DNA from 2 places in the Rhizobium sp. CG4 genome. Region 1 is predicted to be linked to the other one. Evidence: riboswitches for the same ligand, from Rfam matches in the RefSeq annotation. Region 1 holds a riboswitch; the other holds the start of a gene.
The links. Region 1 has a riboswitch for cobalamin ahead of HGO37_RS05355 ((2Fe-2S) ferredoxin domain-containing protein). Riboswitches for the same ligand answer to the same signal wherever they lie in the genome.
Positions count from the first base shown of each region.

Region 2: linked by a shared signal. The riboswitch ahead of bluB (5,6-dimethylbenzimidazole synthase) and the one ahead of HGO37_RS05355 ((2Fe-2S) ferredoxin domain-containing protein) in region 1 are both predicted to bind cobalamin.

Region 1 covers NZ_JABAEG010000002.1:50,536-58,128, forward strand. Annotated here, with positions in the region: gene HGO37_RS05340 (ABC transporter permease) at 1-115, opposite strand, end outside; gene HGO37_RS05345 (ABC transporter permease) at 112-1,029, opposite strand; gene HGO37_RS05350 (ABC transporter substrate-binding protein) at 1,032-2,528, opposite strand; gene HGO37_RS05355 ((2Fe-2S) ferredoxin domain-containing protein) at 2,543-3,331, opposite strand; cobalamin riboswitch at 3,462-3,653, opposite strand; gene HGO37_RS05360 (GNAT family N-acetyltransferase) at 3,843-4,472, opposite strand; gene HGO37_RS05365 (helix-turn-helix domain-containing protein) at 4,528-5,085, opposite strand; gene HGO37_RS05370 (DMT family transporter) at 5,111-6,040, shown strand; gene HGO37_RS05375 (alpha/beta fold hydrolase) at 6,074-7,051, opposite strand; gene HGO37_RS05380 (RrF2 family transcriptional regulator) at 7,246-7,593, shown strand, end outside.
Region 2 covers NZ_JABAEG010000002.1:285,230-292,822, reverse strand. Annotated here, with positions in the region: gene HGO37_RS06535 (LTA synthase family protein) at 1-845, opposite strand, end outside; gene HGO37_RS06530 (NAD+ synthase) at 1,044-2,723, shown strand; gene HGO37_RS06525 (glyoxalase superfamily protein) at 2,849-3,226, opposite strand; gene HGO37_RS06520 (TolB family protein) at 3,409-4,239, shown strand; cobalamin riboswitch at 4,280-4,464, shown strand; gene bluB (5,6-dimethylbenzimidazole synthase) at 4,545-5,231, shown strand; gene HGO37_RS06510 (DUF2865 domain-containing protein) at 5,266-6,348, opposite strand; gene HGO37_RS06505 (NADP-dependent malic enzyme) at 6,527-7,593, opposite strand, start outside.

The DNA of each region.
Region 1 (7,593 bases):
TGCTGGCACCGGCATGGCGGGCCAGAATATTGACGGCATCCGGATCATGCGGTTGCCAGAGGCCACCGGTGACGAAAAACAAAGCGATCAGCGCCAGCAACAGATAACGGATCATAGGCGGGCTCGCGGATCGAGATATTCCATGGCAAGGCGCGCGGTCGCATTCATCAGCAGCATCCACAGCGCAATGACCACGACATAGGCCTGCAACACCATCTGGTCACGTGCGGCAATGCTTTGCACCAAGAACTGGCTGATGCCCGGCAGGCCGAACAGGATTTCCATGGTTGCTGTGGAGCCGATGACCCAACCGGCCTCGGAGCGAGCGGCCGACAGCAGCGCGTAAAGCGCGCTGTGGTGGCCGTGGCGCCACAGCGCCTGGCGGGGTGACAGACCCTTGGCCAAAGCGGTGACGTAAAATGGCAGGGTTGCGGTTTGCCTGAGGTCATGGCGGTAAACCCGCGCCAGCACGGCAACCGAATGCAGCGCAATCAACACAATGGGCAGGACGATCGAGGCCGTGTCATTGGCGAAGGGTCTGATCCACTTCAACTGCACGCCCAGCACCCATAACAGCACCAACCCCGCCCAGAAGGCCGGAACGGCCTGCACGAACACAGACAGGCTGCGGCTGAACCTGTCGACGATGCCGCCGGGTTTGACTGCGGCAAAAAAGCCAAGCGGCACGGCCAGCAGCATGGCGAGAAAAAGTCCCGACAGGCCCATGAACAGCGAGACCGGCAGGCGCGCGGCGAACTCGGCAAACACCGCCTCACCCGTGCGGAAGGACCGGCCCCAGTCGCCGACTACGAACCCTTGCAGCCAGTGCAGGTAGCGCAGCGGAATTGGCTGATCCAGCCCCCATTCTGCCCGCAAGGCCGCGAATGTTGCCTCTGTTGCCGGCAGGTTCCAGACATGCACGGCAATGGCCACGGGGTCAGACGGCATCATCGAAATAATTGCGAAGGCGGCGAAGGAAATCGCCGCCAGCCCAATGGCTGATCTGATGCAGGGCCAGATCAGGTTCATGACTATTTCGCTTCGCCAATATCGGCGCGCAGGACGTGGTAGTCCGAACCCCAGGGCTGATAGTTTTCCAGCCGCTTGGACACACCGACATACCAGACCGGCGAGACAAGGAACGAGGCCGGAACGTCCTCAAACAGCTTGTTCTGCGCATCCAGTGCAATGCTGACGCGGGCATCCGGTTCACCTTCCGACGCGAAGCGGTCGAGAATGGCGTCAAATTCCGGCGAGGCATATTTGGCGTAATTGAGCGAGGCGTCGGTGCGCAGCATCGAGTTGAGGAAGAAGGCCGGGTCACCGCTTGGTGCGGTATGTTGTGCCCACAGCGCAATATCGAAATCGCCTGCCGAGGCAACCTGCTGGATGCTTTCGACGACCTGCGTATCAAGCTCCACGCCGACCCGCGCCAACTGCGCCTTGACGACCGGCAGCATGGTTACGAGGTCAGGACGCTGCGGATAGGTAATGGCCAGCAGGCGCAGCGGCTTGCCGTCCTTTTCGCGGGTGCCGTTGGAACCCTTGGTCCAGCCCGCCTCCTCCAGCAGCGCCGCTGCCTTATCCAGATCTGTCACGCGGGGATTTTTTCCGGCAAAGGGAAAATAGGCGGCGTAAGCGCCGGTTGCCGGTTCACCGCCATTGATCGCGGCTGCCAGTTCCGTGCGATCAAAGGCCAGATCAAGCGCCTGGCGCAGTTTGACATCTGCCAGCAGCGGACGGGTGGTGTTGAGGAAGGCCAGATATTGATACCCGACCGGGAAAGACTTGATGGTGAGGTCCGGGTTGGTTTTCAGGCGGCTGACGACTTCCGACGGCAGGCCGAAGGCCAGATCAAGCTCGCCGGATTCCAGCGCCAGTGTCATGCTTTGCGCGTCTCCAAACTTGCGGAACTCAACCGGAGAACGGCTGTCTGCACCGGAAAAATGGGCGTTGGGTGCAAGTGTGATCGAGGCATCTGTCTTGAAATCGGCAATGCTGTAAGGGCCGGTAAACAGCGCCTCACCATTGGCCGCCGGTGTGTAGGCCACCAGTGGCCATTCGGCAAACAGCGCCTGGATATAGGGAACCGGCTTTTCCGTCGTGACCTTGAGTGTCAGGTCATCGACCGCGGCAAAACTCAGCTTGCCACCGGTGGCAAGCGCCGCCTTGTTGTTGGCGAAGGTATTGTCAAATCCGGCGGCCAGCGCCTTGGCGGTGACGGGCGAACCGTCTGAAAAAGCGCGGCCGGGCTGCAGGGTGATCGTCCAGGTCAGATCGTCATTGCGCTCTGCCTTGTCAGCCAGTTCCGGCACCAGCTTGCCATCACGGTCGACGGTAAACAGGTTTTCGCCAACGCCGTGGCTGGTCAGTGCCCAACCGTTGGAACCCTTGGCCGGATCTGTGCCCGAGGTGATGTAGGTTGCGCCAACGCGCAGCGGCTCTGCGGCAAAACCGGCAGCCGCCGTTGATATGACAGCGGTGGCAAGCCAGGTCGCACCAAGGCGCGACAGGAATTTGGATGACATTTTATCTCCTCGGATCAGTTTTGGGGAATACGCAGCCGCTGCTTGCGGCCTGTTGGATGGTAGGCGTGTGTTTCGACCACATGGTTGCCAAGCTCAGGGTTGCCGAGCAGATGGCCTGCAATGATGTCATCGACCGCCTGTTCGGTAACGCCGCCGTAATAGGTGCCATCGGGAAACACCTGCAGCACCGGCGCCAGATTGCACGGCCCAAGACAGGTGGATTTGGCCGTCATGGTGCCAGCACCGGTGACGCGCAGTTTCAAACGTTCCTGCTGGTTGCGAAGGTGGTTCCAGATCGTATCGGCGCCTGCGCTGTTGCAGGCACCGCCGGAACAGACGAGAACGCGGTATTTCTGCGCAGGCACCAGCGACCCTTCCTGCGCTACTGCCTTGCCGGGCATGGTTTCCAGCGCCTGCGCCTGTTCCAGAAGCTCGCTCATCAGCGGCAGCATCAGGCCCGCAGAGGCAATATCGCAGGTGATGGAAATTTCCGGCCATGGCTGGGTGGCTGACGCACGCCAGCGCTTCATCGACTTGACCAGCCAGTTGCGGAAACTTGGCTCGACCGGCAGAACCAGCGGCAGAATGGTGATATGGTCAAGCTGCTGTTCCAGCAGGGAAAACAGCCCGTCGCGCAGCGAGGGCGTGCCCTGCTCCGTAAAGGCAAACTGCACGATGTCTCCGGGGTGTGACAGCGCAATATGTTCAGCCAGTTTTTCGGCAAGGCGCTGCATTTCCAGATGCGGAGATGCTGCAAAGGCAGACTTTGCGATGAGAAGAATGGCGCGCCGTGACGGGCGCATGGGTGGGGTTTTCTTAAGTTCTACGTCTTCATTCACTGCCAAAATCTCGAATACAGGAGGCAGCAAAAATGAAGGCATGTCTGGCAGGAAGGCCGCGCACACACTCATTCCTGTGGCACACCCCGACCACGGAATCGTATCTCGTCAGGCAGGTCTCCTGGCTTGCGGGTCAATGCCGTTGTCCGTCTTCCCGGCATTTCTGCCAGTGACATGTTGGACAAACGGCTAACCGCTTACAGTTGCGGGACAGCTTCGGTTTTGCACCGAATTCCCTCTTAGCTTCCACCCAGAGGTGGAAGAACCATGACCCAGACAAGCTACACGTTCAGATATCACTGTCAATGTTACCAAGCCGCGCTTTGGTAAGGGCAGTGGATCGACCGACAGACAACATAAGTTACGTTATTACATAACATGACTATCGATTATGGCAAGGGCGTTGGGTGATGAATGCACGGCAAGCCCCTGCCCCTGGCAAACGTGTGACAAGGGCAAGGTCGGATGACTGGCGTTAGGCCTTCTGCTGTTGCGGCTGGATCAGTGGCACATGCGGTGCGGCCGTCAGTGGCAGGTGGCCGGTCAGGCGCGGATCGGCCTGCGTTTCCACCTGAAAAGCATAGGGCCGGAAACCGGAGCGCAGGTAAAAGCCGAGCGCCGAGGGATGGTCCAGCGTACAGGTGTGCAGGTGCAGGCGTTTGATATCTCTCTGCCAGGCACGTTTCAGCGTCGCATTCATCAGCGCGCGGCCAAGACCCTTGCCGGTTACTTCCTCGGTCAGGCCCAGAAACACCAACTCACATTCATTCGGTTGACGAAAATCAAGTTCCATCAGGCCGATGTCCTGCTGACCATCGCGCAGCACATAGACCTCGACGTCGTCATGGCCGATGATCGAGGCCAGTTTTTCATCGCTGATGATGAGGCGCGAGAACCACAGCCATTCTGCACCAATCTTTCGGTACAGCGTGCGATACGCCTCCAGATCTGGCTTTTCCATACGGTCCAGGCGGATGTCACCGGCAAAGGACGGTTCCGCCGCAGCAGAGTTTTCGGTCATTTCCAGACAGGTGACGACACTGGCAATATGTCCCGGCTGGACATGCGAATAACCTGATGGCGTGAAGGTCTTTGTGGTGCTCATGATCATGCTCGATATATGCTGGAAGGCAGAAATTGGGGTGGTGTCAGGGCTGCGTCTAGCAGACCACCACGCGGGTAAAATGCAGCACCTCATCCCCGATATTTTCGTAAGAATAAGGCTGGGCGCTGTCGAAAATGGTGAAGTCCCCGGCTTTGACCACCACCGAACCATCCTGTTTGTTGATGCGCAGGCGACCGGCCGACACGGATATCATTTCATACCAGCCAACCGGGTCCGGCTCTGCCTGATAGGTATCGCCAACATCGATCGACCAGGACCACAATTCGGCAAGGCTGCGGGCTGGCGCGGTGCCCAACAGCACGGCAAAACTTTTGCGCGTTGCGCCGCGCCAGGCAATTTCCTCGACCTTGGTGGTGCTGGCGGCCGGATTTGCCACCATGGCCGCAAAGCCGACACCCAACGCACGCGACAGCGAAGCCAGCTTGCTGAGGCTGATATTGGTATCGCCACTTTCGAGATTGCTGATCATGCGGCGGCTAAGGCCGGAGGCTTGGGCCAGTGCTTCCTGGCTCATGCCCGCATCGGCGCGGTACCGGCGAAGATTGGCGGCCACATGGGCGAGAACATCGGATGGGTCATCTTGACTGTGCACTATATTGCTCATATTGCGTATTATTATGCACACACTTTCGAAATACAAGCTGGTTTTTTCCCGCCAGGAGCTGGCGTTAATCGCCATTACCGTGGTCTGGGGCGCGACATTCCTGATCATTCATACTGCCATGAGCCATACCGGGCCGCTGTTTTTTGTCGGCCTGCGGTTTCTGGGGGCTGCCGCCATTTGTCTGGTCATTTTCCGCAAACGCATGCGGCATCTGACCCTGACCGAACTGCGTAGCGGCGCGGTTATCGGCACGTCGATTTTCATCGTGTTTTCCTTGCAGACTTTTGGTTTGCAGACGGTCAACAGCAGCACGTCGGCCTTTTTGACGGCGCTTTACGTGCCGCTGGTGCCGCTGCTGCAATGGCTGGTGTTGAAACGGCCGCCGAAAACCACCACGCTTGTTGGCGTGGCGCTGGCCTTTGCCGGGTTGGTGATGATTGCCGGGCCGGATGCGCTGCATGTCGGGCTTGGGGCTGGCGAAATTGCCACCTTGCTGAGTGCCTTTGCCATTGCCGTCGAGATACTGCTGATGAGCCGTTTTGCGACGGTGGTGGATAGCGGCCGTATTTCCGTGGTGCAGTGTTTTGTGGCAAGCGCCCTTTCCTTCCTTGCCATGCCGCTGTTTGGCGAAGGCATTCCCGACTTTTCATGGGTATGGCTGACGGCGGCCCTCGGACTGGCGGTGGCCAGCGCGCTGATCCAGTTCACCATGAACTGGGCGCAAAAAACCGTATCGGCGTCTCGCGCCGCCATCATCTATGCCGGGGAACCGGTGTGGGGTGGCATTATTGGCCGCATGGCCGGCGACCGGCTGCCGCCGCTGGCGCTGCTGGGCGCATTGTTTATCGTCGCCGGTGTTATCGTCAGCGAATTGAAGGCCGCTGAAAAACAACAGGACGACACGCCGCTACCTGACGATGATGGCGTCAGGCCGGCGCCATAAGCGAGGTGGATGACGGCTGGAGCGGAAAAAACCTCAGTTTTCCAGTGTATTGAGAAAGTCCAGCAACAGGCCCGATACCTCTTTGGGCCTTTCCTGTTGCAGCCAGTGACCGGCACCACCAAGCACATGGCTGCCGCGCAGACCCGGCACCTGAGAGGGCATGGCGGAAATGATCTGATCCATGCCGGGAATGCTGAGGCCGGTATCCCGTTCGCCAATCATAAACAGGGCCGGCACGCTGACCATCTGGCCGATATGTGCCTGTTGCAGTTCCCAATTGCGGTCGAGATTGCGGTAATAATTGAGGCCACCGGCAAAGCCGCTTTTTTCAAAGGCGTGAACCAGCTGGTCAAACTCTTCCTGCGGCAGCCAGGACGGCAGAGTCTTCGGGTCTGGCAGGCTGGGCAGCAGCCCTGTTTTACGGTCCACCATACCAAAGGGATTGGGTGTCGCATCCCCTGCCTTGCGCGGCCCCGCCTCACCGCTTGCGGCAAACAGAAGTTTGCGCAGGGTGAGCGCCACGTCACGGTTAAACTCGATCTCCGCGCCTTGCTGCTCCTGAAAATACAGCGTGTAAAACAGCGCCTGTTCATTTTGCGGAAAAATCTGCGATGGCGGCACGGGCGGTTGGCCCATGAAGGGAACGCTGAGTGCCGCTACGGCGCGAAAACGGTCCGGCCGCATCAGTGCGGCCTGCCAGGCGATGGTTGCACCCCAATCATGGCCGACCAGGACAGCCCGCTGTTCGCCAAGCGCATCCAGAAGTGCCACCAGATCACCCACCGCATGCACCACGCTATATTGGTCGTCACGCGCTGGCGCGTCAGTTTTGCCATAACCGCGCAGATCCGGTGCCACGACGCGGTAACCGGCCTGCGCCAGTGCCGTAACCTGATGCCGCCAGGCACGTTTTGTCTCGGGAAAACCATGGCACAAAATAACCAGCGGACCTTCGCCTGCTTCAAGCACGCTGATGCTGATGGTGCGGGTGTTTATGGTTTTTTCGATCATCGGCTGCTCCTTGGCGGCTTGCCGCAAAAACGGCTGGGCATGGGGTGCGGAAACGGTGGTAAGCAGCGCCATCGCCTTCAGCAAAAAGTGGTGACGGCACATGCACACATCCTTTCATCGCGTAACAATAAATGTTACACGTTAGACCAGATGTCAATATACCGTAACTTTTATTGTTTCAGAAAAGGCCATTCATGAGAACCGACGGTCGGCTTGCCAGAATGTTGCACGTGCTGGTTCACATGGGGTTGCTGGGTGGCCGGGAAACCTCCGAGCGGATTGGCCAGATGCTGAACACCAACCCTGTCGTGGTGCGCCGCACGTTGGGGGCGCTGCGCGAACATGGCATTGTGGAGTCTGAAGGTGGGCGTGGCGGCGGCTGGAAACTGACCCGGCCGCTGGACGAGATTACCGTGTTGGACGTGCAACGTGCGCTGACCGCCGGCAACATTTTGACCGCACCAACCTCTGAAGACCACCCGTCCTGCCCGGTGGAACGCGCCTCCAACAGGGTGATCGAGGCGGCGCACGCGGCAGCCGAG
Region 2 (7,593 bases), 230 kb from region 1:
CACAGCGACTCGTTCATGATGACGATAACGTCAGGCCTTTTGCTGTTGTTGATGGCAAAGGCCGAACCGTCTGCATAGATATCGGCAATATTGTCAGCATTATAGGTGTCTGGTGCCGAGACATTGGCCATCGGAATGTTGAAGGTAAAGGCCATGACAAAACCGTTATGGCGATAGTTTTCCTTCTGGTCCCACATCATCGGAATAATGTTCAGGCGATCGCGGATCCAGGAATATTGCGAATATTCCATCAGGGAACCAAGACCGGCCAAAACCGGAACGGCAAGCGCCAAGCGCCACAGACGGCCGGTGAGTGGCAGCGCAGGCGACGCCTTGTAGATGAAGCGGGCTGCAAAAACGATGGCAACAATGGCAATGGCAAGACCGGCAAACACACCGACCGCCGCCAGCGGCCGTGCCTGCAACATGGCAGGCAGCAGCTGGAAAATCTGCCGGCCAAACAGCATGTCGGACGGGTAGAGCGGGTCAGAGAGGTAGAACTGCTTCTGGCTGGAAATGAGGGCCGGGATGAGCAGTGCCGGTACCGCAATGATAAACGACTGGTAGTGGCGGCCAAACAGCGCGTCGAGGGCAATCATCGCCAAAAAGACCGCAGCAACCGTGGTCATGCCGGGCCGGGCAGTCGAGGTTAAAAATGTGCCTACATCGGTCAGCGTGCCGCGGGCAATCCATTCCAGGAGAACGACCAGAAGCAGCGCGCCAAGCAGTGTATTCACCACGAAAACCGCTTCGCCCAGCAGCATCGTTATGCGCTTGATACTTCTTGTTGAAAGGGCAAAAGCAGCCCTCTCGGTTTCCTCGATCTCGGGAACCGATTTACTCAATGTCGTCACTCCGGCGGTATGGTCACAGAATCATGAAAAGATCTGTCGTCAATTTGTCATGTAACTGTCACATAAGTTTCATGAACGCGACATGAACTGTTGAAAATGCACAGTGTTTCGGGATGAAATTTACGTGACCTCGCCTGTGCTTCTCATCACTGATTGCGGAGTAAGACGCCACACGTTAAATGGTTATGTATGAGCGACTTACACACCACACCGAATACTCTTCGAATTGCTATCGGGCAGTTCAATCCAACGGTTGGCGACGTGGCGGGCAACCTCGCCAAGGCGCGTGAGGCAAGGGCAGATGCGGCCAGCCAGGGTGCTGACCTTCTGCTTCTGACCGAGCTGTTTATTTCAGGTTATCCGCCGGAAGATCTGGTTTTGAAGCCGGCGTTTCTCAATGCCTGCCTGAAGGCGGTTGAAGATCTGGCGGCAGACACCGCCGATGGCGGTCCCGGCGTCATTGTCGGTTTCCCAAGACAGGGTGAACTTGGCCGCCACAACTCGGTCGCCGTGTTGGACGGCGGCAAGATCTTGATGCTGCGCGATAAGATCGACCTGCCGAACTACGGCGAGTTTGACGAAAAGCGTGTATTCGTGGCCGGCGAAATGCCCGGTCCCGTGAATTTCCGTGGTGTCAGGCTCGGTATCCCGATTTGCGAAGAAATCTGGAACGACATGGGCGTGTGCGAAACGCTGGCGGAAACCGGTGCCGAATTGCTGCTGGTGCCCAACGGTTCGCCCTACTATCGCGGCAAGGTGGAAGTGCGCCATCAGGTGGCGCTACGTCAGGTTATCGAAACCAATCTGCCGCTGATTTTTGCAAACCAGCTTGGTGGGCAGGACGAACTGGTATTCGACGGCGCAAGTTTTGCGCTGAATGCCGACAAGAGCCTGGCATTTCAGATGAGCCAGTTTGAGGCGACACTTGCCGTCACCGACTGGAAGCGCACTGAAAACGGCTGGTACTGCCACAGCGGCCCGATGTCGAAAATCCCCGAGGGCGAGGAAGCGGATTACCGCGCCTGCCTGCTGGGCTTCCGCGACTACGTCAACAAGAACGGCTTCAAGAGCGTTGTGCTTGGCCTGTCCGGTGGTATCGATTCCGCCATTTGCGCAGCGATTGCGGTCGATGCGCTGGGTGAAGAGCGTGTTCGCTGCATCATGCTGCCATACCGCTACACCTCAGATGAATCGCTGAAAGACGCCGCCGATTGCGCCAAGGCGCTGGGCTGCCGTTACGACATCGTGCCGATTGTCGAGCCGGTGGAAGGTTTCCTGTCGTCGCTTGCCGAACTGTTTGAGGGTACCGAAGAGGGCATTACCGAAGAAAACCTGCAAAGCCGTACCCGTGGCACCATCCTGATGGCGGTTTCCAACAAGTTTGGCTCCATGGTGGTAACGACTGGCAACAAGTCTGAGATGTCGGTGGGTTACGCCACGCTTTATGGCGATATGAATGGCGGCTTCAACCCGATCAAGGACCTCTACAAGATGCAGGTCTACGCCATTTCGAAATGGCGTAACGAACATGTGCCGCCAACCGCGCTTGGTCCGTCCGGTGAGGTGATACCGGCGAACATCCTTTCCAAGGCGCCATCGGCCGAACTGCGTCCAAACCAGACTGACCAGGATTCACTGCCACCATATCCGGTGCTGGATGATATCCTGGAATGCCTGGTGGAGCAGGAAATGTCGGTGGATGACATTGTGGCGCGCGGCCATGACGTCACGACCGTACATCGCATCGAGCATTTGCTTTATCTTGCGGAGTACAAGCGCCGCCAGTCTGCGCCGGGTGTGAAAATTACCAAGAAGAACTTCGGGCGTGATCGCCGTTACCCGATCACCAACCGGTTCAGAGATCGGTAGAGATAAGAGCGGCGCGGATCAAACCGCGCCGTTTTTGTATGCTGTGTTGCCGTGTATGGCTGCAACACGACTATGCTTGTCACGGATATCCAGCGGAGCGCGTCGGCGCGACACCATTCCCGTACCTAGATTACCTGGCCGACATCGATGCGGTTGCCATCCGGGTCTTCAAACACGAAGGCGCGCAGGCCGTAATCCTTGTCCTGCAGACCTTTGATGATGCGCAGGCCATGTTGTTTGCACAGCCTATGCAGGGCATCGACGTCACTCACCATCATGTGAGCAACGTTGAAGGGGGCTGCCTTGTGTGACGGCTGCAGGGTCAGATGCAGCTCGGCATTGCCCTGTTTCAGGATCATGAAACCGACGGGATTTCCGTTTTCAAACACCTTGGTGAAGCCGAGCACTCCGACATAGAAGTCATGGGCCTTTTGAATGTCCTTGACGGGAAGCATGGCGGCAATCCGGCCAAAATGGATGCCTTGATCGGCGATGGAATTCATCGCGGAACCTCGAACCTGGGAGAAACGGGGCAGGGTAAACGGACTGTGCCGAAACGCTGCTGTTCTCCTTATTTGAATTTGCAGGACGGTGCCTGCGGCAATAGGATCATTATGTAAAGGTGTCGGGCGAGGCAAATAAAATGTCCGCTCAATCCTGTTGATGAGCAATCCCGGGAGGATGCGTGCGCAGTTCCATCGAAATCTACAACATCCGCACCCGTCAGATGCGTGTGGTCTGGCAGACCGAGGCGCTGTTTGAAGCGCCCAACTGGTCGCCGGATGGCCAATATCTGCTGCTCAATGCCGATGGGCTGATCTATCGCCTGTCGCTTTCGGGTGATCCGACACCGGTCAAGGTGGATACCGGTTTTGCGACCCTGTGCAACAACGACCATGGCATTTCGCCCGACGGTTCGCTTTATGCCATTTCCGACAAGGTGGAGTTTGGCAAGAGCGCAATCTACCTGCTGCCGTCTTCCGGCGGCACGCCAAGGCTGATGACGCACAATTTGCCATCCTATTGGCATGGCTGGTCACCGGATGGAAAATCATTTGCCTACTGCGGCATTCGCGATCAGGTTTTTGATATATATTCCATGGACATAGAAAGCGGAGTTGAATCACGTCTTACGCATGGTGAGGGCCGTAATGACGGGCCGGATTACTCCGCCGATGGCCAGTGGATCTATTTCAATTCCAGCCGCACCGGGCTGATGCAGATATGGCGTGTGAAGACTGATGGCTCATCTGTCGAGCGCGTAACCGACAGCAATTTTGGAGACTGGTTTCCCCATCCATCGCCATCAGGCGACAAGGTGGTGTTCGTGTCCTACGACGCCGATGTCTTTGACCATCCCCGTGATCTGAATGTGCGGGTGCGGTTGATGGATACCGATGGCGGCAATGTCGAGACGCTGTTTGAACTGTTTGGCGGGCAGGGCACCATGAACTCGCCCAACTGGTCGCCTGACGGCGATGAGTTCGCCTATGTCAGGTATTTCCCGGCGACCTAACGCCACATGCACCCGTGCTTGCATTTGCGCGATCTAGCGGACATAAGCACTGCCGTCAGGTGCCTGCACGACGTGCGGGAGAATCGGGAATCCGGTGCAAGACCGGAGCGTGCCCAACGCTGTAAGGCGGACATCTGCTGCACCAATCGCCACTGGATGTTCCGGGAAGGCGGCAGCGGAAGGACGATGCCAAGCCAGAAGACCGGCCCGACATCATAGACCAGCCCGTATGGACGGCGGGAATGGTTGTTTGCCTGGTGGGTTCTGCGGGATTTGCCGGCAATAAGCATTGTTGGGGATTAACGATGCAGGACGATCCGTTTTCTGAAGCCCGCCACGCGGCTGGCGCTTTTTCCTGTGATGACAAGGCAGCCGTTTACCGGGCCATTGAGACGCGCCGTGATGTGCGCAATGAGTTCGAAAGCCATCCATTGCCGGATGATCTGGTGACAAGGCTACTGGCTGCCGCTCACGCCGCACCCTCGGTCGGTTTCATGCAGCCGTGGAACTTCACACTGATCAGGGATCAGACGGTGCGTGATGCCGCCTGGCAGGCTTTCGCCCGCGCCAATGAGGAGGCGGCGCTGCTGTTCGAAGATGACAGGCAAAGCCTTTATCGTAGCCTCAAGCTCGAGGGTATTCGCACCGCCCCCCTCAGCATCTGCGTGACCTGCGATCCGACCCGTGGTGGTACCGTCGTTCTGGGACGCACCCACAACCCGCGCATGGATATCTATTCCACGGTCTGCGCCATCCAGAACCTGTGGCTTGCTGCCCGTGCCGAAGGGGTGGGTGTCGGTTGGGTCAGTATCTTCCATGATGCAGACATACGCCGCATTCTCGGCATTCCCGACCATATCGAAATCGTTGCCTGGTTATGTCTGGGGTACGTGACCGAACTCTACGGCGAGCCGGAACTGGCCGTTAAGGGCTGGGCCAAAAGGCTGCCGCTGGAAGATCTGGTGTTCCAGGATCAGTGGGGCAGTCGATAAATCTATTGGCACGCGTAAGGAAACGCGTCGTGCGTCACTGCTGCTGCGGTTGTGCACCCTGCAGAGCCGGATTGTGCAGATCGATCCGGCTGGTTTCCTCGGGCAGAAACTGTGGTCCAACGACCCGGACTTTACTATCCTTGGGATCATAGTCGCGCTCGGCTGGTGCTTCGGCAACCGGTTGTTCTGCCTGCTTGTTTTCGCCATTCGGCGTCTTGATATCTGTAACGCCGGAATAGGGTTCTGCGGGTTTTGACTGGTTGGCCTCTTCCTGCTTTTTCATCTGGTCGAAATAAGACGCCATGTTGCAGCCGCAGGATGGCGAGCGGGTGTCTGCTGACGTGTTGCGATAGGCAAAGGCGGTCGGCAGGTCCTTGTATGGCTTGCCGGTCTCGGCAGAAACCATATCCGCACTCTCCTGACCTTGCAGGGAGTGGTAATAAAGCTCGGTCTCAGAACCGGGGCACATTTGTTCACAGGTCGCGGCCTGACGGCGAAAATCAAGCGGTGAGGCATTGGACGAAATCGGGAAGAACGCGCCGTCGCAGGTGCGTACGCACAGGGTTCTAAGGCCGCCCTGCATTGGCGGTGTGAACACCGGCTGGCGGTTCGGGTCCACCTCGATCATGCCGGGTGGGGCAAATTCCTGGGTCTGGTCATTCGGGCTAGCGGCGGCAGACTGTGGGCGTTCGTCAAAGCAGCCATTGGCATCAAGTGCGGCCATGATACGATCACGGTCAACGCCGCGATTGCGCTGCTGTGCGATCATCTGGTCGCGGCTGACAAGCAGGTCGTCCCGCTCCGCCTCGGCGTCATAAAGTGCATCTTCGATCTGGTCGCACAGCTGGGCATTTTCACCGCCGTAAACGACAATGCTGCCGCTCGAGCAGCCATAGGCTCTCAGATCATTGCGGATTTTGCGGATGATGATGTTCTGGCGGGTCAAGGCGCTTGCAAAATGGCGCACTTCGGCAGTGTTTCCAATAATCTGCGCAGGCGCGCGCAATTCCTGACGCAGGTCATCACACACCGAGGCAGCAAAGGACGCGGCAGGAAAGCTGCCGATCAGTACCGGCAAAAACAGCATTGTAAAATTGCGCAGTTTCAAAGCTGTCACCTGTATGTTCCGCTTCCGATGTGGTTGCGTTTTCGGCTTCGCGTCTGCGGACATCCAAACAAAAAGGATGGAAAAATATATGCCGCAAGCGCCTCATTCATCCGATTGTTATCATATAAATGAGGCAGTTGCGGCAATCGGCAATTCAAAACTGCGTTAACGCAGCTTTAGGGCACCATTACGGATGCGAGGCTTCCACGACAGCCAAGGCTGCCATGTTGACCACGCCGCGCGATGTCACGGTTGGCGACAGAATATGTGCGGGAAGGGCGGTGCCGAGCAGGATCGGGCCAACATGCAGCGCATCTGTCATGGTGCGAACCAGACCGAGCGAAATATTCGCCGCGTCAAGGTTCGGGAACACCAGCAGGTTTGCTTCGCCAGACAGCGTGCTGTCAGGCATCGCACGCTTGCGCAGGCTTTCGGTCAGGGCAGAACCACCCTGCATTTCGCCATCGACTTCGAGATCCGGTGCGGTGTCACGCACGATCTGCAAGGCGTCACGCATCTTGCGGGCGCTTTCCGAATCACGCGAACCAAAGTTCGAGTGGCTGATCAGCGCGGCCTTTGGCGTGATGCCGAAGCGGCGGATTTCCTGAGCGGCCAGAATGGTGCTTTCAGCAACTTCTTCTGCGGTTGGATTGTAGGTCACAAACGTATCGGTGAAGAAGGTTGCGCCACGCTGCGAGATGATCAGGCTGAGGCCCGAGAATGCACGCACGTCCTTTTTCTTGCCAATGATCTGGTTGACGTCACGCAGGTGACGGTCAAAACGGCCTTCTAGACCGCAGATCAGCGCGTCTGCTTCACCACGCTTGACCGACAGCGCACCTATGACGGTGGTGTTGGTACGAACGATGGTGCGGGCAGCTTCCGGGTTGATACCCATGCGGCCAACCAGCGCGAAGTAATCATCGACATATTCGCGGTAACGTGGATCGTCTTCCGGATTGACCACGGCAAAGTCTGCATGCGGACGAATGCGCAGACCGAAACGCTTGAGGCGGGATTCGATGATCTGCGGGCGACCGATCAGGATCGGTACGCCGGTGCCTTCTTCCAGCAGAACCTGGGCAGCACGCAGCACGCGCTCGTCTTCACCTTCCGAGAAGATGATGCGCTTCTTCTCAGCCGATTTTGCAGCGGCAAAGATTGGCTTCATCACGAAACCAGAGCGCCAGACGAAGCGGTTCAGCTGGTCGAGATAGGCGTCGAAATCGGTGATCGGACGCGATGCAACGCCGC